2 regions of the Janthinobacterium sp. PLB04 genome follow, and region 1 is predicted to be linked to the other one. Evidence: predicted binding sites of a transcription regulator. Region 1 holds the regulator's gene; the other holds the start of a gene.
What was found. Region 1 encodes FliA, which starts transcription of late flagellar genes. Its sites were predicted from a motif close to CTAAAGTTTNNNNNNNNNNNGCCGNTA; they were not measured.
Positions count from the first base shown of each region.

Region 2: the regulator FliA is predicted to act here: its motif matches at 3,785-3,811, upstream of LSO07_RS07090 (DUF5610 domain-containing protein).

Region 1 covers NZ_CP088968.1:5,352,223-5,367,605, forward strand. Annotated here, with positions in the region: gene LSO07_RS23630 (flagellar hook protein FlgE) at 1-1,190, opposite strand, end outside; gene LSO07_RS23635 (flagellar hook assembly protein FlgD) at 1,244-1,939, opposite strand; gene flgC (flagellar basal body rod protein FlgC) at 1,955-2,356, opposite strand; gene flgB (flagellar basal body rod protein FlgB) at 2,359-2,811, opposite strand; gene flgA (flagellar basal body P-ring formation chaperone FlgA) at 3,003-3,698, shown strand; gene flgM (flagellar biosynthesis anti-sigma factor FlgM) at 3,810-4,118, shown strand; gene LSO07_RS23660 (flagella synthesis protein FlgN) at 4,127-4,594, shown strand; gene LSO07_RS23665 (hypothetical protein) at 4,643-5,497, opposite strand; gene LSO07_RS23670 (translation initiation factor Sui1) at 5,570-5,932, opposite strand; gene LSO07_RS23675 (S-layer protein) at 6,027-7,637, opposite strand; gene motD (flagellar motor protein MotD) at 7,736-8,506, opposite strand; gene LSO07_RS23685 (flagellar motor protein) at 8,512-9,258, opposite strand; gene LSO07_RS23690 (RNA polymerase sigma factor FliA) at 9,240-9,971, opposite strand; gene LSO07_RS23695 (MinD/ParA family ATP-binding protein) at 10,017-10,880, opposite strand; gene flhF (flagellar biosynthesis protein FlhF) at 10,873-12,201, opposite strand; gene flhA (flagellar biosynthesis protein FlhA) at 12,469-14,565, opposite strand; gene flhB (flagellar biosynthesis protein FlhB) at 14,562-15,383, opposite strand, start outside.
Region 2 covers NZ_CP088968.1:1,652,592-1,667,974, forward strand. Annotated here, with positions in the region: gene LSO07_RS07070 (TPM domain-containing protein) at 1-544, opposite strand, end outside; gene LSO07_RS07075 (LemA family protein) at 546-1,160, opposite strand; gene pyrF (orotidine-5'-phosphate decarboxylase) at 1,328-2,152, shown strand; gene sbcB (exodeoxyribonuclease I) at 2,288-3,736, opposite strand; gene LSO07_RS07090 (DUF5610 domain-containing protein) at 3,883-4,497, shown strand; gene LSO07_RS07095 (GGDEF domain-containing protein) at 4,604-5,569, opposite strand; gene LSO07_RS07100 (HPF/RaiA family ribosome-associated protein) at 5,830-6,207, opposite strand; gene LSO07_RS07105 (DUF1345 domain-containing protein) at 6,397-7,062, opposite strand; gene LSO07_RS07110 (MFS transporter) at 7,101-8,372, opposite strand; gene LSO07_RS07115 (CDP-6-deoxy-delta-3,4-glucoseen reductase) at 8,453-9,478, opposite strand; gene LSO07_RS07120 (SDR family oxidoreductase) at 9,491-10,408, shown strand; gene LSO07_RS07125 (hypothetical protein) at 10,493-10,753, shown strand; gene LSO07_RS07130 (hypothetical protein) at 10,958-11,227, shown strand; gene LSO07_RS07135 (hypothetical protein) at 11,470-11,709, shown strand; gene LSO07_RS07140 (glycine-rich domain-containing protein) at 11,797-12,543, opposite strand; gene LSO07_RS07145 (CHASE domain-containing protein) at 12,734-14,593, opposite strand; gene LSO07_RS07150 (glutamine--tRNA ligase/YqeY domain fusion protein) at 14,795-15,383, opposite strand, start outside.

The DNA of each region.
Region 1 (15,383 bases):
TTGTAGCCGTCCGCTTCCGTTTTCTTTTCCGCCGTGGCGCTGCCCAGCTGGGTCGACTTGGTGAAGTCAACCTGGACCGACAGGGTCGCATTCGCGCCCGTGGCCGGGAAGATCGGCAGGTTGACGGTGACAGGCAAGGTTTGCGGCGGCGTCAGGGCCAGCATGGCGGCCCGGTCCAGGCTGCCGACGGTGTTGAAGACCAGCGAACCGGTCTTGACGGCTGGCACATTGGTGACGGCGCGGATGGCAGCGTCGATCTGGTCGGGCGTGCGGCTCGAATTGACGCCATTCGGCACGGCACTGCCGTAGGTGGCGGCGATGGCGGCCAGTTGCGCCGGCGTGGCGCCTGCGGCGGCGGCGGCCGCCGAGACGGCGGCACCGACCGCATTGCCATAGGCGACGGCGGCCGTCGTCACGTTGGCCGGCACCAGCGGCACGGCCGTGGCGGCAGCCTGGTAGGCGGCGCGCGCGGCCAGCGAGGCCGGGTCCGTCTGCAGGGCGGCGGCGGCCTTCATGCTGGTCACTTCCGTGCCGTCAACGGCCGAGTAGACATCCCAGGTGTTGGTGCCCGTCTTGACGTAGAAATTCGACATGATGTGGGAATTGCCCAGCGAATCGAAGACTTCGACGGGAAACTGCTTGCTGAACGATGTGTCGTCCCCTGTCTTGAACGGCACCGTGGTCGGCATGGCCGTATTCGAATTGAGGTTGACTTCCGTGCTGACCTTGGTCGTTGCCTGGGGCTTCATGTCCGACTGGTCGATTTGCAGGGGCACGACGGCGCCGGCAACGATCTTGCCGTTGACGTCAGCCGCATAACCGGTCAGCTGCGCCAGCTGGGCGTTGACGATGAAGCCGCTCTTGTCGACCTGGAACTGGCCATTGCGCGAGTACTGGATGGCGCCGTTGACGCTGGTACGGAAGAAGCCGCCGCCATTGATGGCGATATCGAGGGGATTCGACGACGATTCCAGGTTACCCTGGTTGAATTGCTGGGCGATTTGCGAGACCGACACGCCGATCCCCGCCTGGTTGCCGCCCACGCCGTACAGCGAGTTGGCATAAATGTCGGCGAACTGGGCCTGCGACTGCTTGAAACCCACGGTCGACGAGTTGGCGATGTTGTTGCCGATGACGTCCAGCGATTTGGCGGCGCCATTCAAGCCGCTCAGGCCTTGTTGGAAAGACATTGTGTTCTCCTGGTAGAAATTAGGGGTAGAGGGTCACGCTAAGGGGAAGCGGCTTACAGAATCTGTTTCACGTCGGCCATGGTGATGCTGCCCACGCCCGGGACATTCAATTTCACGCCATTCGCGCCCGTCGACACGCTGGCGACCGAACCGAACATCAGCGCCGTTGCATCCTTGAGCTTGGTACCGCCGCGCGTGGCTTCCACCGTGAAGGTATAGGCGCCATCGGCCAGCACGACCGGCTTGCCATCCTTGTCGAGATCGGCGGTGGAACCGTTCCAGCCCAGCGGCAAGGTGCCCGCCGCCTGTGCGCCCAGGTCGATGGAATGGACTTCCTTGCCATCCTTGTAGATGACGACCTTGACCTTGTCGGCTGGCGTGGCCAGGTCCACGCCCAGCAGCGCGGCGCTCTTGCTCAGGTTGATGTCCTTGCCCGCCGTCAACACGCCATGGCCGATGATGTTGGCCGCCTGCATCGATTCGGCTTGCTGATAGCTGGCCTTCAGGCTTTCCACGGTGGTATTGAGCTTGTTGACACCGGTCACCGTCGACAGCTGGGCCAGCTGACTGGTCAGCTGTGCATTGTCCAGCGGATTCATCGGATCCTGGTTTTTCAGCTGGGTAACCAGCAGGGTGAGGAATTTGTTTGTTTCCGCTTCGACACTGCCTGGCTCGGCCGTACTCTTCTTCGGATTCATCGTCGCCATCAGGTCGGTGACTTTGGAGGTGCTGGTATCGATGGTTGCCATAATGATCAGTCAGCCTTATTGGCCAATGGTGAGGGTTTTCAGGAGCAGCGACTTGGCCGCGTTCATGGTTTCCACGTTGGTCTGGTACGAGCGCGAAGCCGACAGCATGTTGACCATCTCGTCGACCGTATTCACGTTCGGCATGGTGACGTAGCCCTTCTCGTCGGCCAGCGGGTTCTTCGGGTCGTAGACCAGCTTCATCGGCGACGGGTCTTCGATCACCTTCTGCACCTTGACGGCCGTGGCGCCATTGGCCATGGGCACGGCTTCGAACACCACCTGCTTGGCGCGGTAGGCTTCGCCCGTGGCGCTGGTGGCGCTGTCGGCATTGGCCAGGTTGCTGGCCACCGTGTTCAGGCGCTGCGCCTGGGCGCTCATGGCCGAACCGGAAACATTGAAGATATTAAATAGCGACATGATTATTGTCCTCCCTGGATGGCCGTCAGCATGCCCTTGATCTGCGAGTTAAGGAACGTCACGGCCGCCTCGTAGCGGATGGCATTGTCGGCAAAGGCGTTGCGCTCGAGATCCATGTCCACCGTATTGCCATCGACGGCGCCCTGGGCCGGCGCGCGGTACAGCAGCGGCGTGCCGTCGGCCAGGGTCTCGACCTTGCCGCCGCCGGCTGCGCCCGCAGCCGCGGCCACGCCCTTGCCCGGCATATGCTGCGGTGCCGTGCCCTTCAGGGCCGGCGGCACGCCATCCTTGCGCGCCATCGCGCCCTTCAGCGCGGCGGCGAAATCGACATCGCGCGCCTTGTAGTTGGGCGTGTCGGCATTGGCGATATTCGAGGCGAGCAATTCCTGGCGCGTCGAGCGCAGGCTCAGCGCCGTCTCGTTGAAGCGCATGTAATCGTCGAGTTTCCCTATCATGTCAGGCTCCGGAAAGATCTGCCACTGGCGCCCGAGATGGCGGAAGGATGGCGGATTAGTGATGACAGGAAACATAGTACGGCGCCCACCAGCAAGACCATCGCCGGATCAGACCGTACTTTTACCCCTTAATCGGGGCTTCGAACGGGGCCGCGCGCACTATCATGGCACTATTCCAGAGGCCTATCACCATGAAAACAACGCTTGCTTTCCTCTTCGCTCTTGCCTCCCTGCCACTGCTGGCCCAGGCGCAAAACGCCGGCCGCCAGACGCCGGAAGCGCTGCGCAACAGCGTGGAACAATTCCTGCAAGTGCAAAGCAACGGCTTGCCCGGCAAGGTGACGGTGACCGTCGGCGCCGTCGATCCGCGCCTGAACCTGGCCGCCTGCCCCGCGCCGCAAGCATTCATGGCGCCGGGCGCGCGCGCCTGGGGCAAGACCACCGTCGGCGTGCGCTGCACGGCGCCAAGCAACTGGACCATCTATCTGCAAGCGAACGTGGCCGTCGTCGGCGACTACGTGGCCAGCGCCGTGCCGCTGGCGCAAGGGCAAGCCATCGACGCCAGCCAGCTGGTAACGATGCAGGGCGACCTGGCCGCATTGCCGGCAGGCATCGCCACGGACATGGCCCAGGTGGTGGGCGCCAGCACGAATATTTCCTTGCCACCCGGCACGCCGATGCGCCTCGACACCCTGCGCCGCAAGCCGGTGGTGATGCAAGGCCAGCTGGTACGCGTCGTTTCCAGTGGCAATGGTTTCCAGGTGGCATCAGAAGGGCGCGCCATCGGCAGCGCCGGCGATGGCCAGACGGTGCAGGTACGCACGCAGAGCGGCCAGCAGATCAGCGGCGTGGCGCGCGCAGGCGGCTTGGTGGAGGTCGCCTTTTAAACACGGATGGACAGCGATATTGTGGTCTGGCGCACTAAAGTTTCGGGAGAAGGTGCCGATAATGACACATATCCCGGAGTTTTTTGACTTCGACCAGACGAGGATCACGCTGTGAAAATTACCGACAACACCATTAAAAGCAATCCCGGCCTGCCGGTGGCGCCCGCGAGTACCTCCGGCGCCCGGAATGCCGAGAAAGCCCAGGCAACACCGACAACGTCGGACAATGTACGCCTGTCGCCGCAAGGACAGGCATTAGCGGCCAGTGCAACTGCCGGCAGCGGCGCCGTGTTCGACACGAAAAAAGTCGAACGCATCAAGCTGGCGATCGCCGACGGCCAGTTCCAGGTCAACTCAGAAAAAGTGGCGGACGGTCTCCTCGACACGGTCAAGGACTTGCTGCACTCACGAAATAGATAGGTTCCCTCATGCAATCAGTGACTCCGTTTTCCAGCCTGCGCGACGAGCAACAGCTCATGACCACATTGCTGGCATTGATGAAAGAAGAACAGCGGCATCTGGTTGCGGCTGACATCGATGCAATCACGGAGCTCACGGTGCGCAAGACGGCACTCGTAGGACAATTGAGCCAGCTGGCGGCGCAACGCCACCAGGCGCTGGCGGCGGCCGGTTTCATGGCGGCCGAAGCGGGCATGGAAGACTGGCTGGTGGGTGCCGGCGAAGCGGAAGCGGCGCCCCTGTGGAAAGCCCTGCTCGAGACGACGCGCGAAGCCAAGGAACAAAACCGCCTGAACAGCCTGCTCGTCAACAAGCATATGGTACATACGCAAGGCGCCCTGAACGCCATGCGCCCCCCGGCCCAGAGCGGCAATTTCTACGGCCCCAGCGGCCAACCGACGACAAACACGGCCAGCCGGCGCGTCGTCATCGGCTAATCCCCCTTAGTTAACAGCAACCCGGCAAGGAGCAGCGGCCTTGCCAGCTCAACCGTGCGCGGGACGCCCCGCATGCTGGCGGTATTTCGCCACGATGGCTTGCGCCCTGGCGCTGGCCGCGGCTTGCTGCTCCGGCGTCAGCTCCGCCTGCAGCCAGTGCCAGTACTCATCCTGATACGGATTGGTGACGCCGGGCGCGAGGATATCGTCGTAGACCTGGCGCAGGGCCAGCAGGTAGCCATACGCTTGCGGCGCATCCTTCCGCACCACCTCGCCATCGCGCAAGTACGCCATCATCAGGGTAGCCACGCTGGTCAGTTCAGCCTCGTCCGCCTGCGCCGTCAACTGGGCGATGGCTTGCCGTTTCCATGCCTGCACCAGCGGATCGTCGGGACGGTTGCGCAGCGCGCTGCGGTCGCCGAACGGACCTTCCGACAGGAACAGGGTGGCCGCGCCCGGCACGCCCGCCTTGGCGGCGGTGGCCAGGTAGCCGAGCCGGTCCTCGCGCTGGCGCTGTGTCAGGCCCGCGCACAGCTGCTGCTGGGCGGCTTTTTCTTCCACCGTCATCTCGCGGCCCAGCTCGAATTCCATGCCCGGCAAGCGCCCTTCCTGCTGGAAGACGATGCAGTCGTCGATCAGGCTGAACGCCGCATACGCGTCTTCCGCCCTGCCGCTGGCGGCCAGGCGCGCAAGCTGCTGTGCCAGGGTCACGGGAACGGGCGCGGCATCGGCGACGGGGGCGGCGTCGATATTCAGATACGACGCCAGGCTGCGTCCCGCCGGCGCGCTGGCTGCAGCCGCATCCGCTTGCGGCGCGCTGGCGTCGGGTGCGGGCCAGTACACGAGCGCCAGTACCGCCGCGATGGCAGCGGCGCCGGCGATGCCGGTCAGTTTGCTATTCATGATGAGGTGGCGCATAAAAGGAAATGCACGTTACCACAGGCCTGCGGCAGCGGGCCGCACGCCTCCGCACGCTCAGCCGCCAGCCTTTTTCGGCTGGTGGCCCAGCCTGGTCAGCGCGGCCAGGATGGCGTCGACATGGTCGCCCTGCACCTCGATCACGCCATCCTTGACCGTGCCGCCCGAGCCGCACTGCGTGCGCAACTGCTTGCCCAGCAGGGCCAGCGCCATGGCGTCCAGCGGCAAACCCTTGACCACGGTGACGCTCTTGCCGCCACGGCCCTTGGTCTGGCGCGACACGCGCACCACGCCATCGCCCGCAGGCGCCGCCTTGGCCTGCGCCTTGCATGCGCATTGCGCCAGCGGCTGGCGACAGGCGGGACACATGCGGCCCGTTTCGGTGGAATAGACGAGACCGCCCTGGGAGCTGCTTTTCATGATGGGGAGATAAAAAGGGAGAAGGCGCGATTGTACCAAGTGGAAGCGGGATCAAGCCCGGCGCGCCCCATCCGGTGGCGCGCCGTGCAGCGTATTAACGCAAGGTGACGAATACGGGATTCGAATAGAACCACAGGCTGCGGTAATTGCGGTCGTTGATGTCATTGAAACGCTGGGTGCTGTCCGTCGTGCCCGTTCGCTGGTCGGCCAGCGGCTCGCCAGCCTGCGTCAGGCCGGCGACATCGGTACCCAGATTGGTGCCGCGCAAACGGAAATACTGGTTCTTCGTCGCCGTCGTTTCGTAGCTTACGCTGTAGTAGCCGTCGGCCCCGACTTTCCAGTCCGCGCTGGTGAAGCGCTTGAGCACCCGCGTGCTGGCATTGGCGGCAACGTTGTAGGCCGGCGTACCCGCCGCCGCCTTCGCGCCCACATCGCCGACGATCAGGTCGACATGGTCGACAACGGGCTTGACGCCGGCGGCCACGCCGCTATCGACGGGCTTTTCGTAGTTGTTTTTGGCCGGGCTCCTGAAGCGGATGGTAATGGTGACTTTATCGCCGTTGCCGACCTTCAGCTCCCCGCCCATCTCCTTGCGGTCGTCCTTGCTGGCCAGGTTGAAGTCCAGCGCGTTGATCAGATCGCCGTAAGTCGAGAACATCTTGCCCGAACGCAAACCGGCCAGCAAGTCTTTCGCCAGCGGCGCACCTTGCGCGCTGTTGAACACATAGTTCTTCGCATACTCTCCGGGGAAATAGCCGCTGCTGTTGCCGCCGACGATCTTGAAGTGGGTATCCGAATCGGTCAGGTTCCAGATGCGGCGCCCCTCGCCCAGGAGCGCATCCCATGGCCCGCCCAGCTTGGCCACCACGTAATCGACGCCCCCATACACGCGCAGCAGCGCATTGTCGTCCGTATAGGCGGCCGTGTAGCCGCCGCGGTCCGGTTCCATCTGGTTGCCGACCATGCCTTCGATGGCGAACATGATGTTGGGGGCGGCATCGTTAAAGGCGCGCAAGTCGGCGATGCTGTAACTGCCCTTGTTGCGCGATGGATGGTTGATGACGGCGTAGCTGGTCTCCGGATAGTTCTGCTTGAGCCAGTTGATGGCTTGCAGCGCATCGGCTGCCGTCTTGTTATAGCGGGTTTCTCCATGTTTGGCTTTCCATGCTGCAACATCGGCAGCGTCGAACATGCTGGCGTCGCGCGTGGTAAACAGGTACTCGAACTCCTTCATGCCCCGGGTGCTGGCACTGAGCTTGTCCGCGCCCTCGAACAGGCCGATGCCGATGTGATCGTGGGTCGGCATGTCCCACTCGAAGCCGGAAAAGACCAGTTTGTCGGCATAGGTGCCGCCCGCCTGCAGCGCCTGCACGCGTGGAATTTCATAGCGCTCAGCACCGATGGACATCGGGATGGGCGTCGGCAGCGGCGCGCCCAGTGCGTCGCGCGTGGAGACGCGCAAATGGTTGGACAGCGCCATCCAGTCGAGGCCGTAGCTGCCGAACGCCTTGACCAGCACCTTGTCCAGCGTCTGGCTGACATCCGCATCGGCCGATTGCGTGGTGTGGGTATGCAGGTCGCCGGCGATCCAGCGGCCAGTCGGGACCGGTGGCACGCTGCTGGACGGGTCGCTATCGCCGCCGCAAGCGGCGACGCTCAACAGGATGGCGATAGCCGAAGGAAGCAACATTCTGGAGTAAGACATGGGATAGACCTGGAGGCTGAAAAGAAGTGCGACAGCCTAGCATTCCAGTATGACCACCGAATGACATGCGCCTGACCTTAGCGGCCCGAAAGACCCGTCTAGTTGGCCACCGGTGCCGTCGGCACTTCCGTCACCGTTTCGGGGATGCCCGACAAAATCGTCACGGCGACCCGGCGGTTGCGCGCGCGCCCTTCCGCCGTTTCGTTCGGCGCCACGGGGATATTGTCGGCGTGGCCGACGGCCGTCAGGCGCGACGCCTTGACGCCGCTGGCGATGAACAGGCGCACCACGGCGCTGGCGCGCGCGGCCGACAATTCCCAGTTCGAGGCAAAGTTGGAATTACTGATCGGCTGCACGTCCGTATGCCCTTCCACCTGCACGTCGTGCGTATCGTCCTTGAGCAGCACGGCGACGGCGCGCAGGGCCTGGTCCGATTCCACCGTCAGGCGCGCCGCGCCCGGGTCGAACAGCACGCTGGCATTGATTTCCACGCTCACGCCGCGGCTCGTCTGCGTGACCCGCACCTTGCCTTCCTTCACCAGCGGCGCCAGGGTGGAGGTCAGGTCCTGCGCCAGGCGCGTCATGTGTTCGCGCTCGCGGCGGATGGCTTCCGTGCGGCGTTTCAGGGCCGGGTTCGGCAGCGGAATGGCCTGCGGCGCCTCCATGATGATGGGCGGCGCGCCCTTTTCCAGGCTGAAGGCCTGGCCGATGGCATTCTGGAAGACGCGGTATTTGCCTTCGTTGACTTGCGAAATCGCGTACATGACAACGAAGAAGGCGAACAGCAGGGTGATGAAGTCGGCGTACGAGATCAGCCAGCGGTCCTGGTTGTCCGGTTCCTCGTCATACTTCCTGCGCGCGCGCCGCATCATGGTCAGTGCTCGTGCAGCAGGCTGGAAACGCGCTCTTCGATGATGCGCGTATGGTCGCCCGTGGCGATGTCGTACAGCACGGCGGCCGTGATTTCGTATTGCAGCACGCGGCGCGAGACGATGGCCTTGAGTTTATTCGCCACCGGCAGGAACAGCAGGTTGGCCAGGCCGACGCCATAAATCGTCGAGACAAACGCCACGGCAATGCCGCCGCCCAGCTTGCTCGGATCGGTGAGGTTTTCCATCACGTGGATCAGGCCCAGCACGGCGCCCAGGATGCCGATGGTGGGCGAATAACCGGCCGCCGATTCCCACACCTTGACGGCCTGGCGCTCGGCCATTTCATAGGCGGAGATTTCCACGTCGAGCAGCTGGCGCAGCTTGTCGGGCGCGATGCCGTCGACGATCATCCTCAAGCCCTTGGCGTTGAAGCGGTCGGCCGTGTTTTCCATCAGGCGCTCGAGCGCCAGCGGGCCGTCGCGCCGCGCCGTCAGGCTCCACTGCCCGATGTCGCGCGCCAGCGCGGCACGCGTGTCGGGCGGCGGCAAAAACACCCAGCGCAGCATTTCCAGGCCGCGCACGAAGGTGCGCAGCCGCGTTTGCAGCAGCACGGCGCCGAAGGTGCCGATGACAACGATGGCAAAGGCGGCCGGCTGCAGCAGGGAGGCCATCTTGCCGCCTTCCAGTGCCTGGCCGACCAAAAGGCCCGCCAGCGCCAGCGCCAGCCCGATTACGCTGGACCAGTCCACGCCTGCTCCCTCAAGGTTGCGCGCAGGCGCGCGACGGCCTGGGTATGCAGCTGCGAGACGCGCGATTCCGACACGCCCATCACCGCGCCGATCTCCTTCAGGTTCAGCTCTTCTTCGTAATACAGGCCCATGAGTATTTTCTCGCGTGGTGGCAGCGCGTCGATGGCATCGATCACGGATTGCCGGAAATCGGTATCTAGCAGGGAGCGCAAGGGGTCGCTGTCTTCGTCCACGCAGTGGCGGTCGAGGAAGCTGTCATTGCCGTCCGGGTCATGAAAGTCTTCGTAGTACACGAGCTGGTGGCCGCCGCCGTCGCCCAGCATTTCCTGGTAGTCGGCCAGCGACATCTTCAGCAGCTTTGCCACTTCCGACTCCGTCGGCGGATGGCCGAGGCGCTGCTGCAAGGTACTCATCGCCTCCTCGATCTTGCGCATGTTCTGGCGCATGCTGCGCGGCAGCCAGTCGCTGGTGCGCAATTCGTCGAGCATGGCGCCGCGGATGCGCAGCACGGCATACGTCTCGAACTGCGCGCCATGCGTCTCTTCATAGCGGCTAATGGCATCGAGCAGGCCGATCATGCCGGCCTGGATCAGGTCATCGACCTCGACCGAAGGCGGCAATTTCGCCTTCATATGGTGCGCCAGACGCTTCACCAGCGGAATGTGCTCCGTCAGCAAATAGTCCTTGTTCGATTTCCCTTTGACCGTGTACATAGGCTGCTTATTGTTTTCTCATCTTATCTGGTGCTACGGTTCGATTCAGGCGCTGAACTGGTGCGGGCTCCCCGTCTGGTACAAGGTGCCGCCAAGCACCGGTGCCGCCGAACGGGCCAGCCGCTCGGCCAGTCCGCGAAACGCCACCGAGGCGCCCGCCAGCGGAAACGCATCGACCACGCTGCGGCCCAGCCGCGCCGCGCGGTGCAGATACTCGTCGGCAGGCACCGAACCCATCGAGGTCAGCTTCACGGCCAGGTAGCGGCTCGCCGCCTGCGCCATATTATCGTATACCACTTTTGCCTCGGATTCGGAAGCGCCGGTGACGAGAATACCGAACGGACGGCGCCCCAGTTCCTGGCTCAGGCGCTTGATCAGGCAGTACGCCGCCTTGATCGAGGTGGCGCTGGTCGACACTTGCACGACGATATCGGACGAGGCCATCAGGGGCACGGGGAAGCAATCGCCCTCGTCGGCCACGACGCCGTCGACCAGCACGATGCCGCTCTGGCGCGCCAGCACCTCGAACGTCTTGCCCAGGCGGCGCAGTTCGTCCTCGCCCGCATAGTCCATGCTGTCCATCAAATGGTTGCGCGCACCCAGGCTGGCCACGCCAAAGCCTTGCGGCACCTGGTGGATGACCTGGTTCAAGCCGCACTGCTGGCGCGCCACGTCGCGCAGGCTGGCGCCGTGCGCCAGTCCCAGGCGCGCCGCCACGCCATCGCTGCCGCCGCTGGCGTCGAGCAGCAGCACGTCATTGCCGCCGTAGACGAGCGAGGCGCCCAGGTTGACCAGCATGGCGCCCTTGTCGTCCTGCGGCGTGGCCGAGAGGAACGTCATGACGCGCGGCTGCGGGCCGGCCAGCATGCGGCGCAAGCCTTCGGCCTGGTCGAAATCGAAATTAGCCAAGGTGCACCCCGCGCGCTTCATTGTTGCGGGCGGCCGCCTGCGCCATCAGGAGCGGCAGTTCGGCATCGGAAAACTGCGTCGCCGCCGCATCGCGCTTGAGCTTGAAGGCGCGGTCGATCAGGTAGCCGCGGTCGGCCAGGTACAGGTCTTCCGGCACGCGCTGGCCGTTCGACACATAAAACAGGTTCAGCTTCTGGCGGATCACCACGTCGAGCACGTTGCCGATCGAGGCCGCTTCATCGAGCTTGGTCATGATGCAGCCGGCCAGGCCGCTGCCCTGGTAGGCGCGCACCACTTCGTTGAGGGTTTCCTGGGTCGCCGTGGAGTTCAGGCACAGCAGGCGTTTCACATCGGCGCCGGCGCCCGACAGCATGGCCACCTGCTCCGTGACCATCTGGTCGCGCTGGCTCACGCCGACCGTATCGATCAGCACCGTGTGCTTGTTCTTCAATTCCTTCAGGGCGATGCGCAAGTCCGCCTCGTCCTTCACGGAATGCACCATCACGCCGAGGATCTTGCCGTAGATGCGCAGCTGTTCGTGCGCGCCGATACGGTAGGCATCGGTGGTGATCAGGGCCAGCTTTTCCGGGCCGTGGCGCATCACGCAGCGGGCCGCCAGCTTGGCCGTGCTGGTGGTCTTGCCGACGCCGGTCGGGCCCACCAGGGCAAACACGCCGCCCTGCTCCAGCATGGCGTCTTCATTGGCCACCGTATTCAGGTTGCGGCTGAGGACGGTCTTGATCCAGCGCATGCTTTGCGCGCCATCGAGGCCGGCCGGCAGCTTGTCGATCAGGTAGCGCGCCAGGCTGGCCGAAAAACCGGCAGCCAGCATTTCGCGCAGCACGACGGCTTTTTGCGGCTCGCGCTGCTGCGTCGAACCCCACGAGATTTCCGCCAGCTGGGTTTCCATCATGCCGCGCATGGCACGGATTTCATTCATCATGCCGCTCATCTCGGCGGCGGCGTTTTCCTTGACGTGCGCCAGCGCGCTGGCCATCATCTGCTGCATGCGGGCCATGTCCACTGGCTCGGAGGCAGCCTGGCGCGGTGCGGCGGGACGCGGCGCGGCCGGGCGCTGTGCCGGGGCGGCCGGACGCTGCGGCGTGGCGAACTGGGTCTGCAACTGGGGACGGGGCTGGGCCATTTCGGACGCGGCCGGCGGCGACGCCAGCGAAGCGGCATCGTCATTGGCCAGCGCGAGGATTTCCACCACGCCATCGGCCTGGCGGTTCGACAGGATCACGGCATCGGGGCCCAGCGCTTCGCGCACCTTGCGCAGCGCATCGCGCGACGAGGCGCCCGTAAATTTCTTCACATTCATGACCGGCCTCCCAAGGCGGGGGTGGCGCAATATTGGCTGAACTGTGTGACCATCATCGACTCCTGTTGCTTGAGTGCTGTCTTCCACATGGACACAGATCACCCGGACAGTTTCCATTATTAGCGATGCTTGCAGGAAACGATCGAAGGAACAGGACGGGAAAGTACCCGTTATTCAGTTTGCCGAGAGGAAATTGATGTTTATTTGACCAAAGGCAAGGGCTGGGGCCAGACCCGGCGGGCCTGACCCCGGTACTAATGCTGTCAACTACTGCGCCCCCACCAGCGCCGTGACGCGGATGGTCTTGGTTTCCGGCACTTCCGCATGCGACAGCACTTTAAGCTGCGGCAAGGCGCGGCGCAGGAAACGCGACAGCAAGGCGCGCAGCGGCGCCGGCACCAGCAGCACCGGCGTCAGGCCCAGCGCTTCCTGCTGCTGCGCGGCCAGGCCCGCCTGGTGCGCGATGGTGTCGGCCAGGCCAGGCTCGATGCCGGCGCCATCGCCGCCATTGCCCATCGCCTGCATCAGCAGGCGCTCCAGGCGGCTGTCGAGCGTCATCACGGACAGTTCGGCCGCGCCGGGGAACAGTTGCTGCACGATGGCGCGGCCCAGGGCGACGCGCACCAGCGCAGTCAGGTCGTTCGGGTCTTGCGTATTGACCGTATGCTCGGCCAGAGTTTCGATGATGGTGCGCATGTCGCGGATGTGCACGCCCTCGGCCAGCAGGTTCTGCAGCACTTTTTGCAGGGTCGACAAGGACAGCATCTTCGGCACCAGGTCTTCCACCAGGCGCGGCGCATCCTTGCCCAGGTGGTCGAGCAGCGACTGCACTTCCGCGCGGCCCAGCAGCTCGGAAGCGTGCGAGGTGATCAGGTGATTCAGGTGCGTGGCCACCACGGTGCCTGCGTCGACCACCGTGTAGCCCATCGATTGGGCCTGGTCGCGCAAGCTCGCGTCGATCCAGGTGGCGGGCAAGCCGAAAGCGGGATCGTTCGTGGCCAGGCCCGGCAAGGTGCCGCTGGCCATGCCGGGATTAATCGCCAGGAACTGGCCGTTGAACGCTTCGCCCACGCCCACTTCCACGCCCTTGAGGGTGATGCGGTAGGCGGACGGCTTCAATTCCAGGTTGTCGCGGATATGCACGGGCGGTGCCAGGAAACCCACTTCCTGGGCAAATTTCTTGCGGATGCCCTTGATGCGTTTGAGCAATTCCCCGCCCTGCGTCTTGTCGACCAGGGGGATCAAACGGTAGCCCACTTCCAGGCCCAGGGTATCGACGGGCATGATGTCTTGCCAGCTGGCTTCTTCCTGCTCGGGCGCCACGGTCGCTTGCGGCACTTCGGCCGGCTTTTCGGCCGCCGCTTTTTCCTGCGTGCGTTTCTTGCTGATCAGATAGGCGGAACCGGCCAGCAACGAAGCCAGCAGGATGAAGACCATGTTCGGCATGCCGGGAATCAAGCCCATGCCGCCGATGATGCCGGCGGTAATATAGAGCACCTGCGGTTTCGCAAACAATTGCCCCACCAGCTGGGTGCCGATGTCCTGTTCGCTGGCCACGCGCGAGACGACGATACCGGCCGCCGTGGAAATGATCAGCGAAGGAATCTGCGCCACCAGGCCGTCACCGATGGCCAGCAGGGTGTAGTTCTTGAGCGCATCGGCAAAGCCCATGTCGTGCTGCAGCAAGCCCACCAGCAAGCCGCCGACGATATTGATGACGGTGACCATGATGCCGGCGATGGCGTCGCCGCGCACGTATTTGCTGGCGCCGTCCATGGCGCCGTAGAATTCCGCTTCCTGCGCCACTTCCGTGCGGCGGCGGCGCGCTTCGTCTTCGCCGATCAGGCCCGCGTTCAGGTCGGCATCGATGGCCATCTGTTTACCAGGCATGGCGTCCAGCGCGAAGCGGGCTCCTACCTCGGCGATACGGCCCGCACCCTTGGTCACCACCGTAAAGTTGATGATCGTCAAAATGATAAACACGACGATACCGACCGTGTAGTTGCCGCCGATCAAGAAGTGACCGAACGCCTCGATCACTTTACCGGCCGCGTCGGCGCCCGTATGGCCTTCCGTCAACACCACGCGCGTGGACGCCACGTTCAGCGACAGGCGCAGCATGGTCGACACGAGCAGGATGGTCGGGAACGCCATGAAGTCGAGCGGCTTGACCGTGTACAGCGCCGTCAGCAGCACGATGATGGACAGCGCGATATTAAAACTGAAGAAGATGTCGAGGATGAAGGCCGGCAGCGGCAGCACCATCATCGCCAGCAGCATGATGATGATGACAGGCGCTGCGATGCCCTTGCTGGCGTTGCCACCCATTCCGCTGAGCCAGGCTGGCATTCTCAGGCCGTTCATGGTGTACTTCCTTTATTCTTGTCTTCTGCGCCGGCTGCGGGCGGTGTCTGTGAGGCGGGATTCTGCGGGTCGAGCTCGGGCGGCACGTCGAGTTTCTTCGGCTTGTCGGGACGCTCGCCCTGGCCCTTGCCGTAGCTGCGCAGCTGGAACACGTAGGCCAGCACTTCGGCCACGGCGCCATACAGCGCCTCGGGAATTTCGTCGCCGATGTCCGTGTGCTTGTACAGCGCGCGCGCCAGGGCCGGCGCTTCCAGGATGGCAACCTTGTGTTCGCCGGCCAGTTCGCGGATCTTCGCCGCCACCTCGTCGATGCCTTTGGCCACCACCTGCGGCGCGCCGCGCGAATTCTCGCCATACTTCAAGGCCACCGCGTAGTGGGTAGGATTGGTCACCACCACGTCGGCCGTCGGTACATCGGCCATCATGCGGCGGCGCGACATTTCATGCTGCATCTGGCGTATCTTCGCCTTGATCTGCGGATTGCCGTCCGATTCCTTCGACTCTTGCTTGACTTCCTGCAAGGACATTTTCATCTTGTTAGCGTAGTGCCACATCTGGTACGGACCGTCGATGGCGGCAATCAAGCCCAGCGCGCCGACGATCAGCAAAAAGGCCGTGATCAGCAAGCTGATCAGATGAGCCGATCCGGCGCGCAAGGATTCCACCGACAAGCCCAGCACGGCGTCCTTTTGATGCTGCATCACCATCCAGGCGACGACGCCGACGACGAGGGTCTTGGCGATGGCCTTGAGCAATTCCACCAGCGCATTCTTCGAAAACATGTTGCCCAGGCCGCGAATCGGGTTGAGCTTGCCAAA
Region 2 (15,383 bases), 2.7 Mb from region 1:
TCGCCGGCGCTTTCTGCTGTGCAGGGGCGGGGAATTGCTCCTGGTTCAGCAGGGTGGCAATCGACCCCACGCCGGCCACCAGGCCGCCGTAATAATCATTCTGCTTGAAATGCGGCGCGATCACGTCTTGCAGGATGCGTTTCGATTGCGCATCCGTCAGCACGCCCTGCACGCCGCGGCCCGCCTCGATGCGCAGGCGGCGCAGCGACGATGGGTTGTCCTTTGCCACCATCAGCAGCACGCCGTCATCGACGCCCTTGCGGCCCAGCTTCCAGGCATCCGTCACGCGGATGCTGTACTGCTCGATCGCTTCCGGTTCCGTGCTCTTGACCAGCAGCACGGCGATCTGGCTGCCCGTCTTGGCTTCGTAATCGGCCAGCACGCCTTCCAGCGCCGCCTTTTGCTTGGCGTCCAGCATGCCGGCGTCATCCGTCACGCGCGCGGCCAGCGGCGGCACGGGCTGCAAGCCCTGTGCGCCGGCTGGCGGCATCGTCCACAGCAGCAGCGCCGTCGCCAGCGCCGCCAGATAAGACCAGGCTTTCATCTTATTTGCCGAAGTTGACGGTCGGTGCGGTCGAGATGGCTTTTTCATTTTCCACCGTGAACGATGGCTTGACCTTGTAGCCGAAGACCATGGCCGTCAGATTGTTCGGGAAGCTGCGCGCATGTACGTTGTAATCCTGAACGGCAACGATGTAACGCTGGCGCGCCACGGTGATGCGGTTTTCCGTGCCTTCCAGCTGCGACTGCAAGTCGCGGAAGCTGGTGTCAGCCTTCAAGTCCGGGTATTTCTCGGACACCACCATCAGGCGCGACAGGGCCGACGACAGCTGGCCTTGCACCTGCTGGAATTTCTCGAAGGCGGCCGGGTCGTTCAGCACTTCGGGCGTGATCTGGAAACTGGTGGCGGCGGCGCGCGCCTTGGTCACCGCTTCCAGGGTTTCGCGCTCGTGCGTCGCATAGCCCTTGACGGTGTTGACCAGGTTGGGGATCAGGTCGGCGCGGCGCTGGTACTGGTTGACCACTTCGCCCCAGGCTGCCTTGGTGGCTTCATCCTTGCTCTGGAAGTCGTTGTAGCCGCAGCCCGTCAGGACGCCGGCCAGGACGGTGACGCTCAGTGCCAGGCGCAGCCATTTGGTGAATTGATTGGTGATTTGCATGATGGGTTCCGTGCAGAGTAAGGGAGGTGAGGCAAATATACCTGAAACGGCCCGGGATGTCGGTTTAATAAGCGCCGGCCGTCGCGTCTGGCCGCGTTGCCACGCCGTGGCAACGCCGCGCCGCGTTACAATACGGGGTTTGCAACTGAATATAGAGAAGGTGTGCCGTGAATTTCATCAATAAATTATCCGCCGCGTGGACGGCCAATAATTCCCTGCTGTGCGTGGGCCTGGACCCCGACCTGGCGAAATTGCCGGCCGAACTGCGCGATCTGCCTGATGGAATCACCACCTTTTGCACGCGCATCATCGATGCCACGGCCGACCTGGCCTGCGCCTTCAAACCGCAGATCGCGTATTTTGGCGCGCTGGGCGCGGAAAAGCAGCTGGAAGACATCTGCCGCTACGTGCGCGAAAACTATCCGCACATCCCGCTGATCCTCGACGCGAAACGGGGCGACATCGGCGCGACGGCCACGCAGTACGCGCGCGAAGCGTTCGAGCGCTACGGCGCCGACGCCGTCACCGTGAACCCGTACATGGGCGAGGATTCGCTCGATCCCTACCTGGCGTGGCAAGACCGCGGCGTGATCATCCTGTGCCGCACCTCGAACCCGGGCGGCTCGGACCTGCAATTCCTCGACACGGATGGCGTGCCCTTGTACCAGCGCGTGGCGCGCCTGGTGGCCGACAAGTGGAACAAGAATGGCCAGTGCGCGCTCGTCGTCGGCGCCACCTTCCCTGAAGAACTGGCGCAGGTGCGCGCCATCGTCGGCGACATGCCGCTGCTGGTGCCCGGCATCGGCGCCCAGGGCGGCGACATTGCCGCCACCGTCGGCGCGGGCCAGACGGCCAACGGCATGGGCATGATGATCAGCTCCTCGCGCGCCATCATCTATGCCACGCCGCAGGCTGGCGAAGACTACGCCGACGCGGCACGCCGCGTGGCCATCGAAACGCGCGATGCGATCAATGCGCATCGTTCGGTTTAAGTTGCATGCATAAAAAATGCCGGGCTAGCCCGGCATTTTTCATTGGTAGGTCGGCTTGGCCGCATGGCGTAAGCCGACATGAGTCGTCGTCGGCACTTGTCGGATTACGCTTCGCTAATCCGACCTACCCGACTTTCAGTCGCGCATGGGCGCCACCATCTCCACGTAATCGTACAACTCACCCAGAATTTCCTCGCCACGCTCATCCACGGATTCCGACAGCACGTCGATTTCCGTAAACAGCATTTCGATGGTGCGGGCGCCGCCGTCGCCGTCGAACAGGCGGGCAGCGCGGTGCTGCTCCCAGCGCAGGCTTTCCGCTTCGCTCAGGGTTTGCGGGAAATTGCGGGCGCGGTAGCGGAACAGCAGTTCCTGCAGGCGCTCGTCGGCAAACGAAGGGCGGGCCGTGGCCAGCTTTGCCGGCGTGTCGCGGCGCAGGGATTCGAGCAGGCGGCGGTCGTCGTTGCTGACGAAACCATTGTACAAATCCTCATCCACGTCCAGCGCGACATTCGCGCCCGGGCGCTGGAACACTTCGGCCCAGATGGCATCCATGTTCGGCGCCGTGGCGGCCAATTGCGCGTTGACCTTCGCCGCGTCCAGATCGATGCCCCATTGCGCGGCCATGGCCGGCGACAGGGTTTTCAGATTGCCGACCAGCATGGGCGACTTGTTCAGGTGCACGCTTTTCACGGGCAGGCGCGTCATGCCTTCCGGCATGGCGTCCTTGCGCGTAAACAAACGCGTGCGGATGGTGTCGGCGTCCAGGGCGAACAGTTCGCGCGGATCGTAGGCGCAATCCCAGACGAGGATTTCGTTTTTATTGCTCGGATGCGTGGCCAGCGGCCAGACGACGCCCAGGCAGCCCCGTTCGGCGGGGAACATGCCGGACACGTGCAGGAAAGGCTGGCGCTCGCTGGCGGCCAGGTGCATGCCCATTTCGCTGGCGACCCTGTCCTTCTTGTGCAGGGCCAGGCAGAATTCGAACAGTTTCGGCTGTTTTTCCTTGATCAGGCGTGCCAGGGCGATGGTGGCGCGCACGTCGGACAGCGCATCGTGCGCCGCTTCGTGGGTCAGGCCATTGGCCTTGCTCAAGTGTTCCAGCCTGAAACTGGTCTGGCCATCGTCGCGCTTCGGCCATTCGATGCCTTCCGGGCGCAGCGCGTGCGTCATGCGCACGACGTCGAGGATGTCCCAGCGGCCGCAATGGTTTTTCCATTCGCGCGCATATGGATCGATCAGGTTGCGCCAGAACAGGAAACGCGTGACTTCATCGTCGAAACGGATGGTGTTGTAGCCCACGCCGATGGTGCCCGGTTCCGAAAAGGCCGCTTCGACGGTGGCGGCGAACTGGTGTTCGGGTACGCCCAGCTGCAGACATTGCTGCGGCGTGATGCCCGTGATCAGGCACGATTGCGGGTCGGGCAGGAAATCATTGGCAGGCTGGCAATACAGCATGATCGGTTCGCCGATCTCGTTGAGGTCTGCATCCGTGCGGATGGCGGCGAACTGGGCCGGGCGGTCGCGGCGCGGCTGGGCGCCAAAGGTTTCGTAGTCGTGCCAAAGAAAGGTCTGGTTAGTCATTGATGGTCGTTACTTGATGGGTTATCCGGGCCCGTGAAAGAGCCGCTGCTACAGTTTTCTGAAAACCTGCCGATACTACACGAGAGGATGGTCATCATCGCGTTTCCCGCATGGTGGCATACATTGCCTGTTCAAGGAGGTCTATCGTGTCAATTCCCATCGCCGCAAGCGGCAATTCCAACCCTTCCGTGACTTCCGTCAGTACTGGCGTTGCCGGCAAGGACGATAAAGTCCAGCAAAAGGACGGCGTCAACACTGAAATGAGCGTTAACGACCGCACCAAGCTGCAATTGAACGCGTCCATCATGCAGGCGTCGCTGAGCGTGTCGATCGGTTCCGAGAACGAACCGCTGGCGCTGCTGTACAAGACGGCCATCACCAACATCAATGAAGCGCTGAAGGGCCAGTACGGCGAGGACGCGATCCAGAACGCGGCTTCGCAGGATAACAGCGCCGAAGCGACGGCGAGCCGCATTGTATCGCTGTCGACGGGGTTTTTTGATGCGTTCAAGAAACAGAATCCCGGCATGGACGACGATACGGCCCTGAGCAAGTTCATGGACACCATCAGCGGCGGCATGGAAAAAGGCTTCAAGGAAGCGCGCGATATCCTCGGCGGTTTGAAAGTGCTGAACGGCGATATCGCCGGCAATATCGACAAGACGTATGAACTGGTGCAGAAAGGCTATGCGGACTTCATCGCCGCGCACAGCAGCAAGAAGGATGATGCCGCCAAGCCGGCCGACAGCAAGGCTGCCTGATCATTATTACGCCGGAAGCGCCTGAGAAAATGTCCAGGGCTAGGCGCATTGCCGAAGGCAGTACGAATGTACGGCGAGGCAATGCAACGACGCCATGGGCTTTTTATCAGGTGCTTACGCGGTTGCGCCCGCCCGCCTTCGCGCGGTAAAGTGCCGCGTCGGCCGCGGCGATCAGCGCATGGTCGTCCTGTTCTGCGGCCAGGCTGGCTACGCCGAAGGAACCCGTGATGTGCGGCAGCGCGCTGCGCATGTCGGCGAAGATGACGGCTTGCTGCATGCGCTCGCACAGGCGCTCTGCGACCCGCAGGGCCACGTGTTCGTTGGTGTCGGGCAAGATCACCATCATTTCCTCGCCACCATAACGCACGGCAAAATCCGTGGGCCGCAGGGCCGCGCCCAGCACTTGCGCGGCGATGCGCAGTGCCTGGTCGCCCGCCTGGTGGCCGTGCGTGTCGTTGAAGCGCTTGAAATGGTCGAGGTCGATCATCACCAGCGACAGGGGAGAGCCGCTGGCGTGGGCCGTGACGATCATGTTCGGCAATAAATCCGTCAGCCAGGCGCGGTTGTACAAGCCCGTCAGGCTGTCGACCATCGACAGCTGGCGGTAGAATTCGCCCAGTTTCTGCCGGCGGCGCAGCAGGGCGTTGGCGGCGCGGATGCGGAAGGACAGCAGCCGCAGCAGGTTGCGCGCCAGGCCGTTCGACTGCTCGATCAATTCCCAGACGATGGCCGCGTCGATTACCAGCAAATCGGTTTCTTCCAGGGCGGAAATGGCGGCCAGGTTGCTCGCTTCATCGAGCACCGATTGTTCGCCCACGCTTTCGCCGGGCAAGACCTTGCTGACGGTGCCGTCATCCATGCCCGTGTGGGTGTCGGCGGCCACGGCCAGCGAGCCGCGCAGGACGATGTACAGGCTGGCGCCTTGCGTGTCGGCAATGGCTTCGCCCGCTTCGAGGCGCATGACGGGGCAGGGCGCCAGCATGGCAGCCGTCTGGCTATCCGCTCCATCGCGAAATAGCTGTAAATCGCCGATGTTGCAGCCTGAAGCGCCGAAGTTGCCGATCTGTTCCACAATCACACTTTCAAAAAGCCGGCGCGCGAGCAGGGTGCCGGTATCTTCATGATAGCGTAAAGCAGCCTTGGCTGTAACGGCAAAGGCTTGCTTGAGGTCACTTACTGTGAGAAATACGACAATTATTTCATTGCCGCGTTAATACGCTGGAACACTTGCTGTTTTAGTATGGATGTTGCCGCGCATGAGCTGCGAGGGCAGATGTGCAAAGGCAGCCTTGAACGGCTGCCTCAGTCTCTGGAAATCCTGCGTGTGGGGAGTTACTCGGCGGTTTCTTCCGCTTCGGCCGTATCGATCACGGCATTCTTGCCGGTGGCGTGGCGCTTGCTGTCTTGCAGGCGGCCCAGGGCACTATCGATGGCGCGTTTCAGTTTATCGGTGGCGCCGGCAACGGATTGATGCACGGTGGCGTTCTGTTCGGTCACGGCAATCGGTTGATAGCCAGCAACGCGTGCTTCCATGACGCAGCGGATATCGTCGGCGCCGCCTTTCGGGCCATTCGTGTCGCTGATGTGGACTTCGATGCGGGTCAGGTTGTCGCGGAAGCGGTTCAGTGCGCTTTCAAGTACGGATTGCACATGTTCGTTCAGTCCAGCGGTGTTGGCGATGGTGCTGTCGGTATGAATATTGATTTGCATATGCTTACTCCTGTCAATTCAAAAAAAACCCATCTCAGGCGTGATGCGGCCTGGTTGCTGCCTCATGCACATGACCTCGTGCATGGAACTTATCTTACTCCTCTTTCCAGTATTTCAAGAGGGTGCGCACGATTAAGATGGGCTTAACCCTTCAGCCAGGTCAAGTTTCCACTACGAAATTATTTGCCCTCAGCCATTGATGAGACCGGCCGCGATATTGATCGACAGCCCCAGCACGACCAGGTTGAAGAAAAAGCTCAGCACGGATTGTCCCAGCACGATCTGCCGCATCATGCGCGTCTGCACGGAAACGTCCGACGTTTGCACGGCCACGGCGATGGTGAAGGCGAAATACAGGAAATCCCAGTAATCGGGGTCTTGTTCGTCGTCGGGAAACTTCAGGGGGCGCAGTGCGGGGTCGGCCTGGTAATACAGGTGGGCGTAATGAAAGCAGAACAGGGTACCGACGAGGAACCAGGAACCGACCAGGGTGAGGATCGTCAGGCCGTAGTGCAGCGCGCGCTCGTCCGGCGCCATGTCTTTCATCGAGGACAGCTGCGAGACGATGGCCACCAGGCTCATCACGGATGCGACGGACAGGGCCGACAGGACGGTTGCCGCCCGCTCGTCCTGGCGCGCCGCCATGGCTTTGACCTTGTGATGGTTGGCGCGCATCATCATCCAGGCCATCGTCGCCAGGTAGAACCAGACGGCCACGTTCCACGCCGTCAGCAAACGCGTCATCTGTTGCCAGGATGCGGGCAGCAGCAGGCCGGCCGCCACGCCGATGGCCGTGGCCATGCTCAGGTGGGGGCGGCTGCGGATGAAGCTGTGGAACGGAAGCGTGATTTTCATGGTGCGGGTTCGTCAGTGGCGATAGCGCATCTTAGACCTTATGCGCTTGCCGTGCTGGCCGTCCTGGCGGCCGTTTCCTTCTCGTGGTGGGGGAAGCGGTCCATGCGCGACAGCACGGGGAACATCACGGCCCAGATACCCGTCACGGCCAGGGTGGCGGCGCCGCCGAAGAGCACGGCGCGTACCAGGCCGAACCAGCCGGCCGTCAGGCCCGATTCGAATTCGCCCAGTTCGTTCGAGGCGCCGATGAAGACGGCATTCACGGCGCTGACCCGGCCGCGGATCTCGTCCGGCGTCTCGAACTGCACCAGCAGGTGGCGGATGTAGACGCTGACCATGTCGCCGGCGCCCATCAGGAACAGCGCCGCCAGCGCCAGCGGAAAATAGCTGGTGCTGCCCAGCACCAGGGTGCCCAGGCCGAAGACGGCCACGCCGCCGAACATCCAGGCGCCCACGCGGCGCGTGATGGGGAAGATGGCCAGCGCGATCGAGCACAGGGCCGCGCCGGCCCCCGGCGCCGTGCGCAGCAAGCCCAGGCCGCTGGGGCCGATATGCAGCACGTCGTGCGCCAGCGCCGGCAGCAGCGCCGTGGCGCCGCCGAACAGCACGGCAAACAGGTCGAGCGAAATGGCGCCCAGTACGATGGGTTTCGACCAGACGAAGCGCAAGCCTTCGAGCAGGGTATGCCAGCTGACGGGTTCGCGCTTCACCACTTGCGGCGCGGGCGTGGTGGCGCGCATCAGCAGGACGGACACGACCAGCAGTGCGGACGAGATCAGATACACCACCTTGGGGCCGAAGTAATACAGCAAGCCGCCCAAGGTAGGCCCCAGGATGATGGCCACGTGGGAACTGGACGAGCTGAGCGCCACGGCGCGGCTGAAATGTTGCGTGGGCACCATGTTGACCAGCACGGCTTGCGTGGCCGGCATCATGAAGGCGCGCGCGCTGCCGAACAGCACCAGCACGGCAAACACGGGCCAGACGATGGACAGGCCGCTCAGGGTGAACGCCAGCAGGGCCAGCGCGCAAGCCAGTTGCGCCGCCAGGCACCAGGCGATGATATTGCGGCGGTTATAGCGGTCGGCCACGTGGCCGGCAGGCAAAATCAATACCAAAAAGGGGGCGAATTGCGCCAGGCCGATCAAGCCCAGGTCGAACAGGCTGCCCGTGATCTGGTACACCTGCCAGCCGATGGCCACGCTTTGCATCTGCACGGCCACCGTGCCCAGCACGCGGGCGGAAAGATAAAAGGCGAAGTTGCGGTGACGCAGGATACTGAAGCCGTTGCCGGCAGAGGCGAGAGACATGAATACTTTCCAGGACACGACGGGGTGAGGCGGGTGGCGGCAGCGGATGCCGCGCCAGCAGCACCCCGCTGTCTGGATGCTTACTTGGCCAGGTCGGCTTCCGTGGTGAAGGCGTCCGCGTAGAACTCGTCGGCTGGCAGCTGGCACAGTTGCACGAAATCGCGGTGGGCCGCATCGACCATCACGGGCGCGCCGCAGGCATACACTTGATACGCGGACATGTCGGGCAAGTCGGCGATGACGGCCTGGTGCACGAAGCCCGTGCGGCCTTGCCACGCGTCTTCCGGCAGCGCGTCTGAAACGACGGGCACATAGGTGAACTGCGGCAAGTCGGCGGCCCACTGGCGGCACAGCGCATCCATGTACAGATCGTGCGGACGGCGGCCGCCCCAGTACAGGGTGATCGGGCGCGTGGATTGCTCGTTGATCATGTGCTCGACGATGGCTTTCAAGGGAGCAAAGCCCGTGCCCGAGGCCAGCAGCACGACGGGCTTGTCGGAATCTTCGCGCAGGAAGAAAGTGCCCATCGGGCCTTCGAAGCGCAGGATGTCGCGCTCCTTCATGGTGCCAAACACCTGGTCGGTGAACAGGCCGCCCGGCAGGTGGCGGATGTGCAGGGTCATCGGGCCGCCATCGGCGGGCGCGCTGGCCATGCTGTAGCTGCGGCGTTTGTTGTCGCGTAACAGGATTTCGATATACTGTCCGGCGCGGTAGTTGAGGCGTTCGCTGGCTGGCAACTGCAGGGTCAGCACGACGACGTCGGGCGCGACTTTTTCGATGGTGGTCACGCGCGACGGCATTTTCTTGATCGGGTAGTCGCTGCTGCCCGCCACTTCGCGCGCTTCGATGACGAGGTCGGCGTTGGTGGTGGCGCAGCAGAACAGGGAAAAGCCGGCCGCTTCCTCTTCCGGCGTCAGGGCGCGCTGCTGGTGCGCCTTGTGCTGGACGGTGCCGGAAACCACTTTGCCCTTGCAGGAACCGCAGGCGCCATTTTTACAGCCATACGGCAGGCCGACGCCGGCGCGTATCGCCGCCGCCAGCACGGTTTCGTCCGCTTCGCAGCTGAACTGGTGGCCGCTGGGCTGAACAGTAACTTGAAAAGTCATACAATCCTTGAGATGAAAAATATGTTAATGCACTCTTTGCGCAAGCCGTCAGGCTTGCCGCGCCTGCTGATCCTGGGCTGCGGCGACGTCGGCATGCGGTTGCTGCCCTTGCTGCGTACGCGCTTTCGCGTCTTTGCCGTCACCAGCCAGCCGGCGCGCTGCGCGCAGCTGCGGGCGGCCGGCGCCGTGCCCATCGTGGCCAACCTCGACGAGCGCGCCAGCCTGAAACGGCTGGCGGGGCTGGCGACGATGATCGTGCACCTGGCGCCGCCCCGGTCGTCGGGCTTGCTGGACCGGCGCACGCGCAATCTGGCCGCCATTTTACCCGAGCACGCACGCATGGTGTATGTGAGTACCAGCGGCGTGTATGGCGATTGCGGCGGCGCCTGGGTCGATGAGACGCGGCCGACGGCGCCGGCGAATGCGCGCGCGAAGCGGCGCGTGGATGCCGAGCAGGTCTTGCGCGGCTGGGGCGTGCGCCGCCGCGCCAGCGTGGCCATCCTGCGCGTGCCCGGCATCTATGCGGATGACCGCCTGCCGCTGAAGCGCCTGCGCGAGGGCACGCCAGCCCTGGCCGCGGATGACGATGTATACACCAACCATATCCATGCCGATGACCTGGCGCGCATCATCGAACGGGCCTTGTGGCGGGGCAAGCCGGGGCGCGTGTACCACGCCAGCGATGACAGCGAACTCAAAATGGCGGAGTATTTCGATGCCGTGGCCGACACGTTCGGCTTGCCGCGCCCGCCGCGTCTGCCGCGCGCAGAACTGCAGCAGGTGGTCACGCCGATGCTGCTGTCATTCATGTCCGAATCGCGCCGCCTGCACAATACGCGCATCAAGCGCGAGCTGGGCGTGCGCCTGCGCTACGCGCGCGTGGCCGATGCCTTGCGGCCGCTGTCTGCCGACGGGGCCGGCATCGGGTAAAATGGCCGGTTATCTGCGCACTTTTCCTGGGCCGGCGCGCAGCGCGCCGTTCCGGCGGTGCGCCATTCACTTAAGGAATACCGCATGAGCACCCTCACTTACGAAGAATACCTGGACGAGGTCACCACTGTCCTGACGGAACTGTATGACCTCGACGACGACGCCGCCATCAAGCTGGTCGTGGCGGCGCAGGACGCCGAATTTTTTGTCCCGCACGATGCCCATGAAGAAATGCGTACCGCCGAACAAGCCAAGAAGGATGCGGTCACCTTGTTCGAGCGCAAGCAGAATCGCCAGCAAACGCAGGAAAAACAGCAGCAGCGCGTGCGCCAGCAAAAGAAATAAGAACGGATCACCGGGCCTCTGGCCGCCAGGCCGTGGGGCAACATGGGCTTCGGCGCAATGCCGGGGCCGGCCATTTGATGCAGCGCAAACGTGCCATGGCACGCTGGCGATATGGTGAGCAATGTCGTCACGCGTCCGGGCTCTTGTGGCGGGCTCGGCATCTACAATGAGCGTGGCGTTGTTTCCCGTCAGCAGGAGCGAGCCATGCGAGCTACGAGTCACCCCAGCAAGGAACAGGTGCGCGCCTATATGCGCCGGCGCGAACGCGCGCTGCAGCCGCCGCCGCCGCCCGATGAAATCCGCCGGCAACTGGCCTGGTGCCGCGTGGATGCCATTCCGGGCACTTGCCCGCTTGCCACCCCGGCCGGCGTGGCTGCGCAAGGCTGGCATTTATCAGCGGAAATGGCCCGCCTGAGCACCCTCATGGCCATAGCCTGGCTCATGCATAGCGGTGTTGCTCATCGTAAAAATTGATGACGTGCAGCAAATTTTTCCAATTTGAGTTATCCTCTAGCACATTCCAAGTGCGTCAATTCTCTTCAATTATCACAATTTTGCTTTAAGTTACGCAAAAATCAACAATAGCGTGTATTATATTGTTTGCGGCGTAAAAGCCGCATAAGTGATGGCGCTTTTTAGTGTGTTTACCCTGAATTATTGCAGAAGAGACATTCGGTTTCTTTTTGCCTTAATACAACAAGTACGGATTTTCGATCATGTCTCTCAAACAAATTACCTCTTTGCCTACCTACAACCCGAATCGCGTCCTCGATGCGATCATCGACAAGCTGCAACTGAAGAACGATGCCGCCCTGTCGCGAGCACTGGAAGTGGCGCCACCGGTCATCAGCAAGATTCGTCACAACACCTTGCCGATCGGCGCCACGATCCTCATCCGCATGCATGAAATCAGCGATTTCAGCATCCGTGAACTGCGCGAGTTGATGGCTGCCTAAGAGCGCCTGACAGACGGCAAACTGAGAGGTGCCGTCTGCGTTAGTCAAGCTTGCCGCGTGCGGCAGCCATACCTGCCTTCCCGTTTTCTATTGCGTGTCCGGGCTCAGCGTCGGACGATCCGTATAGAAGCGCCCTGTTTCCAGACCAGTCGGGGATGACTCGACCAGCGCTGCGGCCACTTTGCCGGGCGCGCTGGAAAATGCGGTCTGGGCAGCACCGGTGGCGCGGCCCGAATACGCGGTCGCTTGCACCGCAGCACTGGAAAACGCCGTCTGCACGGCCCGGCCAGAATACGCCGTTGCCTGTACCGCGGCACTGGAAAACGCCGTTTGTACGGCGCGCCCCGAATACGCCGTCGCCTGCACGGCCGCGCTGGAAAATGCCGTCGCCTGTACTGCCGCACTGGAAAATGCCGCCTGCACGGCGCGTCCCGAATACGCCGTCTCCGCGCGGAGATAATCTTCCCCGAATGTCTGCTCGTACAACTGCTTCATGCGTTCGCCCACGCGGTGGTGCGCCGCTTCGTCGTCTTCGCCGCGCAAGCCGATGTATGGGAAGTGATGCAGGAAGTAGCCGAACACCTGTTCGCAATCCGCCGCATATTTGAGGGTATCGAGGATGTGGTAGTGCCAGAAGGTATCGACGTCCATCAGCGGCGCCGTTTCTTCCTGCGGAAACTGTTTCATCAGGATCAGGAAGCGGCGGTATTCGAATTCCACCGCATTGGCCTTCTCGAGGCTCCATCCTTCGCCTGACTCCCGGTGCATCAGCTTGACCTTGATCGCGTCCAAATTCAAATCGGCAATTGCCTTGAAACTGTCGTTCGTATCCATGAATGTCCTTTGGTAAAGAGCGTTGTGGGAACTGCGGTAAAACAAGGGAAAGCGGTGGCTGTGTACTCCTGGCAAGTAGTCGGGGGAATGCCTGGCCGATGGCGGGCAGGCGCTAAGTTGTTCTACATCAATATTGCATCTAATTACAAAATACGCAAGCTGAGCTTGTTTCATGCGGAACGCGCGCCGCTCAGCTGCTGGCCCGGCTTTCTTCCTGGTAGGGAAACGCGGTGGCGTCCGCGCCCAGCGGTACGCTGACATGCACGCTCATGCCGGCGCCGGGGCTGCTTTCAATGTAGAAAGTGCCGCCCAGCAACTTTATACGTTCTTCGATGCCCACCAGGCCAAACGAGCCCAGCTTGTTGCGCCCGTCGATGGCCGCGCCCACGCCGTTGTCGCTGATGCTCATCGACACCGTATCGCGGCACTTTTCCAATTTGACTTGGACGCGGCTGGCATTCGCATGCTGGGAAATATTGCTGAGCGACTCTTGCAGGATGCGGAACAGGGCCGTCGCGCATTGGTCGCTGAGGCAAATGTCGTCATGGCTTTCGCTCACTTCGCAGGCGATGCCCGTGCGCTGGCGAAATTGCGCCACTTGCCATTCGACGGCCGCATTCACGCCCAGGTCCAGCACGGTAGGGCGCAAGTCGTTGATGATCTGCCGCACGCTCTTGATGGTGGCGTCGATCTGCTCCAGGGTTGAGCGGGCGCGGGCGTTCAGGCGCGGGTGGCGGCGCTGCGTGCGCGAGGCCAGCATGTCGGCGTCGATGCGCAGCACCAGCAGGTTCTGCCCCAGGTCGTCGTGGATTTCGCGCGCGATGCGCTTGCGCTCTTCTTCCTTGATCTGGTCGGCGTGAGCCGCCAGGCGGCGCAGTTTCTGGTGCGACAGCTGCAGGCGGATCTGGCTGGCGCGCAATTCCTCCGTCATGCCTGTCGCCATCTGGATGGCGCGCCGGCGCGACGACGCCAGGGTGTGGAACAGCACATACAGCAGCATGGTGCTGGCAAAGCCGATCAGCAGAGCCAGCCACGGCAGGAAGGCGTCGAAGCGCGAATACAGGTCGCTCTTGCGCACGCTGAACAGCGCTTGCCAGGCGCGGCCATTGTGCTCGATCAGCAGCGTGCTGCTCAGGTAGCGGCCCGAACTGCCGAGCTGCCACCATGGCGCATGCATGCCCGCCGCCGTGCTGTCGAAGATGGGGCGCATGTCGTGCGGCAACTGCAGCGGCACCTCCCGCTGTTGCAGCGCCTGCGGGCCGATATCGAACAGGGTCAGGCGGACGTTGCGTACCGGCATGTCGGCCAGCGCGCTGCGCATCATCGTCACCAGGTCGTAGCCGATGCCGACGGAACCCTGGTAAGCCGCGCGCCGCTGTTCCACCGTATCGACCGGCATGCCGAAGCGGTACACGGGCAGGCGCATGGCCATGCCCGTCAGCTGGGGACGGCCGTCCATCGGCACGGGCACGCCGGAATTGCTGATGCGGCCGGAATCGCGCGACTCCGCCAGCGCTTCCGCGATCTGGGGGCGCGAGGCGATGTCATGGCCATACTTTTCTGGGGCGCTGGCGATCGGCTCGATGTATACGAGCACGGAATACTGGGCGCGCGGGCCGGGCGGGTGGATGGCAAACGCCGGATAGCCGTCGCGCCCGGGCGGATAGTCGCGCCTTATGGCCGCTTCGTAGGCGGCGCGCTGCGTCTCGTCGAGTTCCTGGCTGTAATTGAGGTTCATCACGCCCGGGTAGTTCTGTTGCAGGGCGATGTTAGCCACGTAGCGGTGGAATTGCTCGCGGCTCACGTGTTCGTTGGCCTGGAACAGGCTGGCCGTGCCGCGCAGCAGGTTGGCATACGACTTGGTGCGCGATTCGATGTTTTTCTGGGTGTTGTGCGCCAGATTGTTGAATTCTTCGCTGGCATCGCTTTCGATCGACAGCGAAGCGGCCATGTAGAACAGCAGGCCCACCATCGTCGACACGACAAAGCCGAACAGCCACAGCGGTCTTTTTTCAGCAGCTAAGGGGTGTTCGCCGGCAGTAGAAGGCATTGCCATCCGCATCAGGAAGAGGAATCGGGTGCCGCCTGGTGGCGGAGGCTAGGCTAGGTTGTACAAGCACTATTAAAATTGCAAATTGCTCAATAGCTGCCTAATATACAAAATTATCGTTATTATAGTCAACAGGCAATATTTCCCGTTGAAACGAAAAAAAACCGCCGCAGCGGTTTTTTTGTGGGTCGTCCCGGCGCCTTACTTGGCGGGCTGCCAGCTGTCTTTCAGGGTGACGATGCGGTTGAAGACGGGCTTGCCAGGCTGGCTGTCGACCCGGTCGGCCGCAAAGTAGCCGTGGCGCTCGAACTGGAAGCGCTGTTCCGGCTGGGCCAGTTCCGCGCCCGGTTCCAGCCACGCTTGCACCACTTCCTTGGCCAGCGGATTCAAGGCCAGCTTGAAGTCCTTGCCGCCCGCGTCCGGCTGCGGGTCCGTAAACAGGCGGTCGTACAGGCGCACTTCGGCGGGAATGGCCGTCGGCGCGCTGACCCAGTGCATATTGCCCTTGACCTTGTAGTTGGCGCTGCCTTCCGTGCCCGACTTGCTGTCCGGGAAATAGGTGCAATGCACGGCGATGACCTTGCCGTCCGCATCCTTGTCAAAGCCCGTGCACTCGATCACGTAGCCGTAGCGCAAGCGTACCTTGCTGCCCGGCTTGTCGTCGATCGGCGGATACAGGCGGAAATAGCCCTTGTTCGGCACTTCCATGAAGTCGTCTTCCTCGATCCACAGCTCGCGCGAGATGGGGAAGGTGCGCAAGCCACGTTCCGGGAAGTGCGGGTGCACGGGC